Alloalcanivorax dieselolei B5: one gene and its partner. The protein of the gene in region 1 interacts with the protein of each later gene in a pairwise test. Links are inferred from orthologs where the notes say so. Each region holds a gene or a part of one and is shown in the gene's direction. Other genes may lie near its edges. The genes, in order: sfsA and B5T_RS05340.

Region 1 (3,317 bases):
GCTTTCTTTTTAGCTTTTTTCCCGGTGGCCATTTTGATCAACTCCCTTAACATAGTCACGACTCGCTATTCGGAGCCCAGTTCCCTGAGCGTTCCCTGAGCATGGCCCCGCCCAACCGGAGCCCGTCAATAGTGTAATCTTCGACCTTACCGCGTTACTGCCTGCCATGCCACTGTTGGCGATGGCAGTCAACCCGGTGGGCTTTCCCTCGCCCGGCGGCGTTTCTTGACGCCACGAAACCACGGGATTATAGCCACAACATAGCGACAGAAAAGGGGTTTTTCTTGACCGATTTGCAAAGAATTTCCCGCCTTGCCAACACCGTTCCGCCTTTTCACGTGATGGCGTTGCTGGAGCGGGCCCAACAACTGGCGGCCCAGGGCCGGGATATTATCCACCTGGAGGTGGGGGAACCCGACTTTCCTTGCCCGTCGCCGGTGATGGCGGCGGCCCGCCACGCCCTGGATCTGGGACAGACCCGGTACACGCCGGCGGCGGGGTTGCCGGCATTGCGTGAGATCATCGCCGAGGATTACCGCGACCGCTTCGGCGCGCAGGTGGATCCGGCCAGAATTGTGGTCACACCGGGGGCCTCCGGTGCCTTGCAGCTGGCTTTGGGGGCGTTGCTGGACCCCGGCGATGGCGTGTTGCTGTGTGATCCGGGTTACCCCTGTAACCGCCAGTTCGTCCGTATGTTTGGGGGTATACCGCAGCCCATGCCGTTACAGGCGTCGACGGGATTTCGTCCCAGTGGCGAGATACTGCGCTGCGCCTGGGACAAAACGACCCGGGCCGCTGTGGTGGCCAGCCCGGACAATCCCACCGGCAATCGCATCCCGGCCGGGGAATTGAATGACTGGGCGCGGTGGTGCCGCGAGCGTCAGGGCACTTTGATCGTCGATGAAATTTACCAGGGGCTCTGCTACGGCGCCGAAGCGGAAACCGTATTGGCGCATGGCGACGCCGCCTGGGTCATCAACAGCTTCAGCAAATACTTCGGCATGACCGGTTGGCGGCTGGGGTGGTTGGTGGCGCCGGAGGCGGCGGTGCCGGCGGTGGAGCGGCTGGCGCAAAACTGGTTCCTGGCTCCGGGCACGGTGGCGCAACATGCGGCCATGGCGGCGTTCAGCGAAGACACTCTGGCTATCGCGGAGCAGCGCCGGCAGCTGTTGGCTCGGCGCCGTACCCTGTTGCTGGAGGCGTTACCGGGAATGGGGCTGCCGGTGGTCGGTGACAGTGAAGGCGCCTTCTATATCTACGTGGATGTCAGCGCCCACACCCGGGACAGCTTCGAACTTTGCCGGCGCTTGCTGGAAGAAGCGGGCGTGGCGGTAACGCCCGGGCTGGATTTTGGTGAGACCCACCAGCCCGAGCGATACATTCGTCTCGCCTACACCTGCGACGAGGAGCGCTTGCATCAGGCGCTGGAGCGTCTGGCCCGCTTCCTGGAGAGGCAATGAAGTTCGATCCCCCCATGCAGGCGGTGACCCTGTTGCGCCGCTACAAGCGTTTCCTGGCTGATGTGCGTCAGGCTGACGGCAGCGAGATCACCGTGCATTGTCCCAACACCGGTTCCATGAAGCATTGCGTGCTGCCGGGCCGGGAACAGGCGGCGTTGATTTGCGACAGCGGCAACGACAAACGCAAGTATCGCCACACACTGGAAGCGGTGCAGGTGGCTCATGGCCACTGGGCCGGGGTCAATACCGGTCGTCCCAATACCCTGGTGGCCGAAGCCATCGCGGCAGGTCGGGTGCGGGAACTGGAACCGGGCGCGGGGGTGTTGCGCGAGATCACCTTCGGTGACAGCCGTTTCGACCTGGCCCTGGGTGAGCGCACCGCTCCTCATACTTTCATTGAAGTGAAGAACGTCACTCTGGGGCCTGGCCCCGACGATCCCGACGATGGTGTCATCGCCTTTCCGGACTCGATCACCGAACGCGGTCAGAAGCATTTGCGGACACTGATGTCGGTGGTGGCATCGGGCAAGCGGGCGGTGCTGTTCTTCTGCGTACAGCATTCCGGCGCGTTGGCGGTGCGCCCGGCGGATGAAATCGACGCCCGTTACGGCGAGCTGTTGCGAGAGGCGGTGGACAAAGGCGTGGAAGTATTGGCCTGGAAAACCACGATGACCGAGGTCGAGAATCGGCTGGAGACCCGTTTGCCCCTCAAGTTATGACAGCCGTTGAACCTGCTCCGTCATGGTGGTGACCCGGTCCTGCCAATAGCGGGGGCTGTCGAACCAGGGGAAGGCGGGAGGAAAGGCTGGATCGTCCCAGCGCTGAGCCAGCCAGGCGTCATGGCAGATCATGCGGCGGATGCGCAGCGGTTCGATCAGCACGCTCTGATCCCAGGGAAAGGGCAGAAACAGCTCATAGCCACGGGCCACGACCTGCAGTTGATGGCGTTGCTCTTCCTGTTCACCGGAAAGCAGCATCCACAGATCCTGCATGGCCGGCGCCCGCACGCTGTCGTCCAGGTCGACGAAGTGAGGGCCGCCTCCGATTTCACCGTACTCGCGCCAAAGGATGTTGCCGCTGTGGCAGTCGCCATGAACGTTAAGCAGGGGGAAGTCACGACCCGCCAGATGGGTTCGCAGTCGCGCCACCAGAGTGGCGGTCAGGTCCCGGTATTGGCCCCGGTAGTTCAGATCCACCACCTCTTCGGTGAGCTGGGCGGCGGCTTTTTCGATGTCGGTAATCACGTCCAGGGTGGGGCGCTGCCGGTAGGGACGGTCGTTGCCACACGCATGCCAGCGCGCCAGGGTCCGCCCCAGTTGCTCGAGATGAGCGTCATTGGCCAATTCCGGCGCATGACCGCCGGCGCGGGGGAAGATGGCGAAGCGGAAGCCGCCATGCTCGAACAAAGTGCGGCCGTCCCGTTGCAAGGGCGCCACTACCGGCAAGTCCCGTTCCACCAGAAAGAGACTGAAACGGTGCTCCTCCAGGATCTGTTCGTCGCTCCAGCGCTGAGGGCGGTAGAACTTGACGATCACCGGCGGCCCTTCTTCCTGACCGATCTGATAGACCCGGTTCTCGAAGCTGTTGAGCGCCAGCAAGCGGCCGTCGGTGAGAAAGCCGACGCCATCCAGGGCGTCCAGCATGAGATCCGGGGTCAGATGGTCGAAGGGATGGCTCATGCCGGTTGCGGTACCTCGCCCAGCCAGATTTGTTCCTCTCGGACTTCCAGGGGGACCGCCAGCAGGGCATCGCCACTGCAGGGGCCGGACAGGCAATCGCCGGATTCGATTTCGAACAGGGCGCCGTGATTGGCGCAAATGAGAAACTGATTGTCACTGTCGAGGAACTGATCCGGCA
Region 2 (3,297 bases), 3.1 Mb from region 1 along the record:
TCGTCATTCCGGCACCACCAGAATTATCGCCATGATGGCCACGCATCACCGTCTGGCCTGAATCCAGTCCTTTCTCGACGACAGCGGGCTGGTCCCGGATTGGCCCGCTCGGAGCCCGCCACTCTGCTAGGGTCCATGAACCGGATTCCATCGTCGCCAGGAAAGAACCATGCCGCAGCGTCTGGACACCTCTTCGATCAGCTTTACTGCTCTTTATACCGGCCAGGTATGGGTGCGGAACGGGCTTTCCTCGGCGGCTTTCCAGACCCCCGTCGGGGCCTTGCTGTACCATGCGATGACCCCCTTCGAGGCGGCGGGCAAACAACTGCTGGGCGGCAATATCCGCACTTTCCTGTTGCAACGCCATTACCTCATCAACGCCCGCCTGCAGTCACTGATCCAACGCTATCCGGACGTGCAGATTCTGGAAATCGCCTGTGGTCTGAGCCCACGCGGTTGTCGTTTTCGTCAGCAGCACTCCGGCATCACCTATGTGGAAGCGGATCTGCCGGACATGGCCCGGCGCAAACGGCGGCTGCTAGCACGGCTGGGGGCGCTTGGCGACCGGCACCGGGTGGAAACCGTGAATATTCTGCTGGAACAGGGCGATGACAGCGTGCCCGCCTTGCTGGCCCGCTTCGACCCGGACAAGCCGGTGGCGGTGGTCACCGAAGGCCTGATCAATTATTTCTCGCTGGCCTCGATCAGCCCGTTCTGGCAACGGCTGGCGGCGTCACTGGCCGGCTTTCCCGATGGCCGTTATCTCACCGACAACTATCCGCTCTACGCCAATCGCCGTTTCCAGCGGACCCTGAAAACCCTGGGCGGCCTGCTCGGAGTCCTGTCCCGCAGCCAGGTCAGCTTCCATTTCGATTCCGACGAGGAGAGCCGCAGCCACTTTCGCACCCTCGGTTTCCACGGCCTCGACATTCACGACCCGGCGGATTACTACCAGCAACTGCCCATTCCGCGCACCCGCCGCACCCCGATGGTACGGGTCCTGGAAGCCCGCACCGGGCCGGCGTGAAGGCGCCGGTTTCGCCGCTGTCGTCCTGCACCTATACTATGGGGCTTCCGATCGACACGGCATGACAGAACACATGGATATCCAGCAGTACATGGCCAACGTGGGCGAGCACGCCCGCGACGCCGCCCGGGCCATGGCCCGGGCCAGCGCCGGTGACAAGAACAACGCCCTGATGGCCATCGCCGGGGCGTTGCGCGAGCACCGTGACACCATTCTCGCCGCCAACCAGGGCGACCTGGCGCGGGGCCGCGACAATGGCCTGGACGCGGCCTTGCTGGATCGCCTGGAACTGACCCCGGCGCGCTTCGAGGGCATGGTGGAAGGGCTCGAGCAGGTTATCGCGCTGGCCGATCCGGTGGGAGAGATCACCGATCTGAGCTATCGTCCCTCCGGCATCCAGGTGGGCCGCATGCGCGTGCCCCTGGGCGTGATCGGCATCATTTACGAATCCCGCCCCAACGTCACCATCGACGCGGCGGCCCTGTGTCTGAAATCCGGCAACGCAGCGATTCTGCGTGGCGGTTCCGAAGCCATTGATTCCAACCAGGCCATCGCCGCCTGCCTGCGTCAGGGTCTGGCCGCCGCCGGCCTGCCGGAAACCGCGGTACAGGTACTGGAAACCACCGACCGTGCCGCCGTGGGCGAGTTGATCACCCACCCCGAATACGTGGACGTGATCGTTCCCCGCGGCGGCAAGGGCCTGATCGAGCGCATCAGCCGCGAAGCCCGGGTGCCGGTGATCAAACATCTGGACGGCAACTGCCACACCTACATCGATGTGGACGCCGATGCCGACAAGGCGATCAAAGTCGCCTACAACGCCAAGACCCAGCGCTACGGCACCTGCAACACCATGGAAACGCTGCTGGTGCACCAGGACATCGCCGCCACGGTGCTGCCGGAGCTGGCCCGGATGTACCGGGAAGAGGGTGTGGAGTTGCGTGGCTGCGAACGCACCCGGGCGCTGCTGAAAGACATTACCGCCGCCACCGAAAGCGACTGGGAAGAAGAGTATCTGGCGCCGATTCTGGCCATTCGCCTCGTCGATGATCTGGATCAGGCCATGGATCACATCCATCGCTACAGTTCCCAGCACAGCGAGGCGATCATCACCGAGAATTACACCCGGGCACGGCGTTTTCTCGCCGAAGTGGATTCCAGCTCGGTGATGGTCAACGCTTCCACTCGCTTCGCCGACGGCTTCGAATACGGCCTTGGCGCGGAGATCGGCATTTCCACCGACAAGCTCCATGCCCGGGGCCCGGTGGGTCTGGAAGGGCTGACCAGTCAAAAATGGGTGGTACTGGGCGACGGGCATGTGCGCCAGTAAGGCCGCCGTTACGATGCCGGGTTTGCCGCAGAAAACGAATCGAATTTCCGCCAACGGACATTCGCTTCCCCCGCTTGCCGGAAGACTTCATGTTTAAAGCGTCCGACGTGCGACGTCCGACATCCGAAATCAGCGGCGTGAAGCCGCTGATTCTTTTCGGTGGCACCTTCGACCCGGTTCACGGTGCTCATGTGCGCGCCGCCCTGGCCGTATCCCAGGCGCTCGGTAACGCGCCGGTGCGGTTGCTGCCCAATGCGGTACCGCCACACCGGCCCCAGCCCCTGGCGGACGCCGGCGAGCGCCTGGCCATGGTGCGTCTGGCCTGTGCCGGACATCCGGCCCTGCTGGCGGATGACTGGGAGTTGCGCCAGGCCGGCCCGTCCTACACTCATCTGACGTTGCAGCACTTTCGCCGCCTCATTGGCCGGCGGCGGCCATTGGTGTTCATGATCGGCGCCGACAGCTTCGCCAGCCTGCATCAATGGCACGGCTGGCGTCGCTTCGCCGCCTTGTGCCATCTGGCGGTGGTGCCTCGCCCCGGCGCGCCAGCACCGCTGCCGGCGGTGGAAAAGGCCTTTCCGCGGGGCCGGCCACGCCTGCTGCAGGCACTCCCGGCGGGGCGCCGGCTGATGCTGACGCATCCGCACATGGACATTTCCGCCACCGCCATCCGCGAGGCACTGGAGTACCGGGGACAATGCCGTGCCCTGACCCCGGTGGTGGAAGCGCATATCCGCCGCCATGGTTTGTATAATGTGCGGACATCCGCTGTCCCGGCGGCACCCGGAATCACCGAACCCGGCTCCGACATCGACGCCACTACCAACACCGACGTCACTACCAACACCGACGCCAATACAATGGAAACAATGAGGCCCCATGAGTTCTGATACCTCTCTGCTGGATCTGGTACTCGACGCGCTCGAAGAACTGAAAGCAC

Evidence for each region.
Region 2: the proteins of sfsA (region 1) and B5T_RS05340 interact in binary tests that used the Escherichia coli proteins (3 or more experiments, as listed by UniProt). The link is inferred for Alloalcanivorax dieselolei B5 from one-to-one orthologs.

The regions. Positions count from the first base shown.
Region 1 is NC_018691.1:4,250,576-4,253,892, reverse strand. Bases 319-3,317 are described here. They hold sfsA (DNA/RNA nuclease SfsA), read left to right. Parts: upstream 319-1,456; coding sequence 1,457-2,179; downstream 2,180-3,317. Other genes in these bases: B5T_RS19010 (Rieske (2Fe-2S) protein), read right to left, coding at 3,136-3,317; B5T_RS19015 (serine/threonine protein kinase), read right to left, coding at 2,174-3,139; B5T_RS19025 (aminotransferase class I/II-fold pyridoxal phosphate-dependent enzyme), read left to right, coding at 319-1,460. Also shown: more of B5T_RS19025, read left to right, coding at 285-318. UniProt on the Escherichia coli protein: Binds to DNA non-specifically. Could be a regulatory factor involved in maltose metabolism.
Region 2 is NC_018691.1:1,169,749-1,173,045, reverse strand. What follows is about bases 250-3,228. They hold B5T_RS05340 (glutamate-5-semialdehyde dehydrogenase), read left to right. Parts: upstream 250-1,100; coding sequence 1,101-2,357; downstream 2,358-3,228. Other genes in these bases: nadD (nicotinate-nucleotide adenylyltransferase), read left to right, coding at 2,447-3,228; B5T_RS05345 (class I SAM-dependent methyltransferase), read left to right, coding at 250-1,027. Also shown: more of B5T_RS05345, read left to right, coding at 170-249; more of nadD, read left to right, coding at 3,229-3,247; rsfS (ribosome silencing factor), read left to right, coding at 3,237-3,297. UniProt on the Escherichia coli protein: Catalyzes the NADPH-dependent reduction of L-glutamate 5-phosphate into L-glutamate 5-semialdehyde and phosphate. The product spontaneously undergoes cyclization to form 1-pyrroline-5-carboxylate.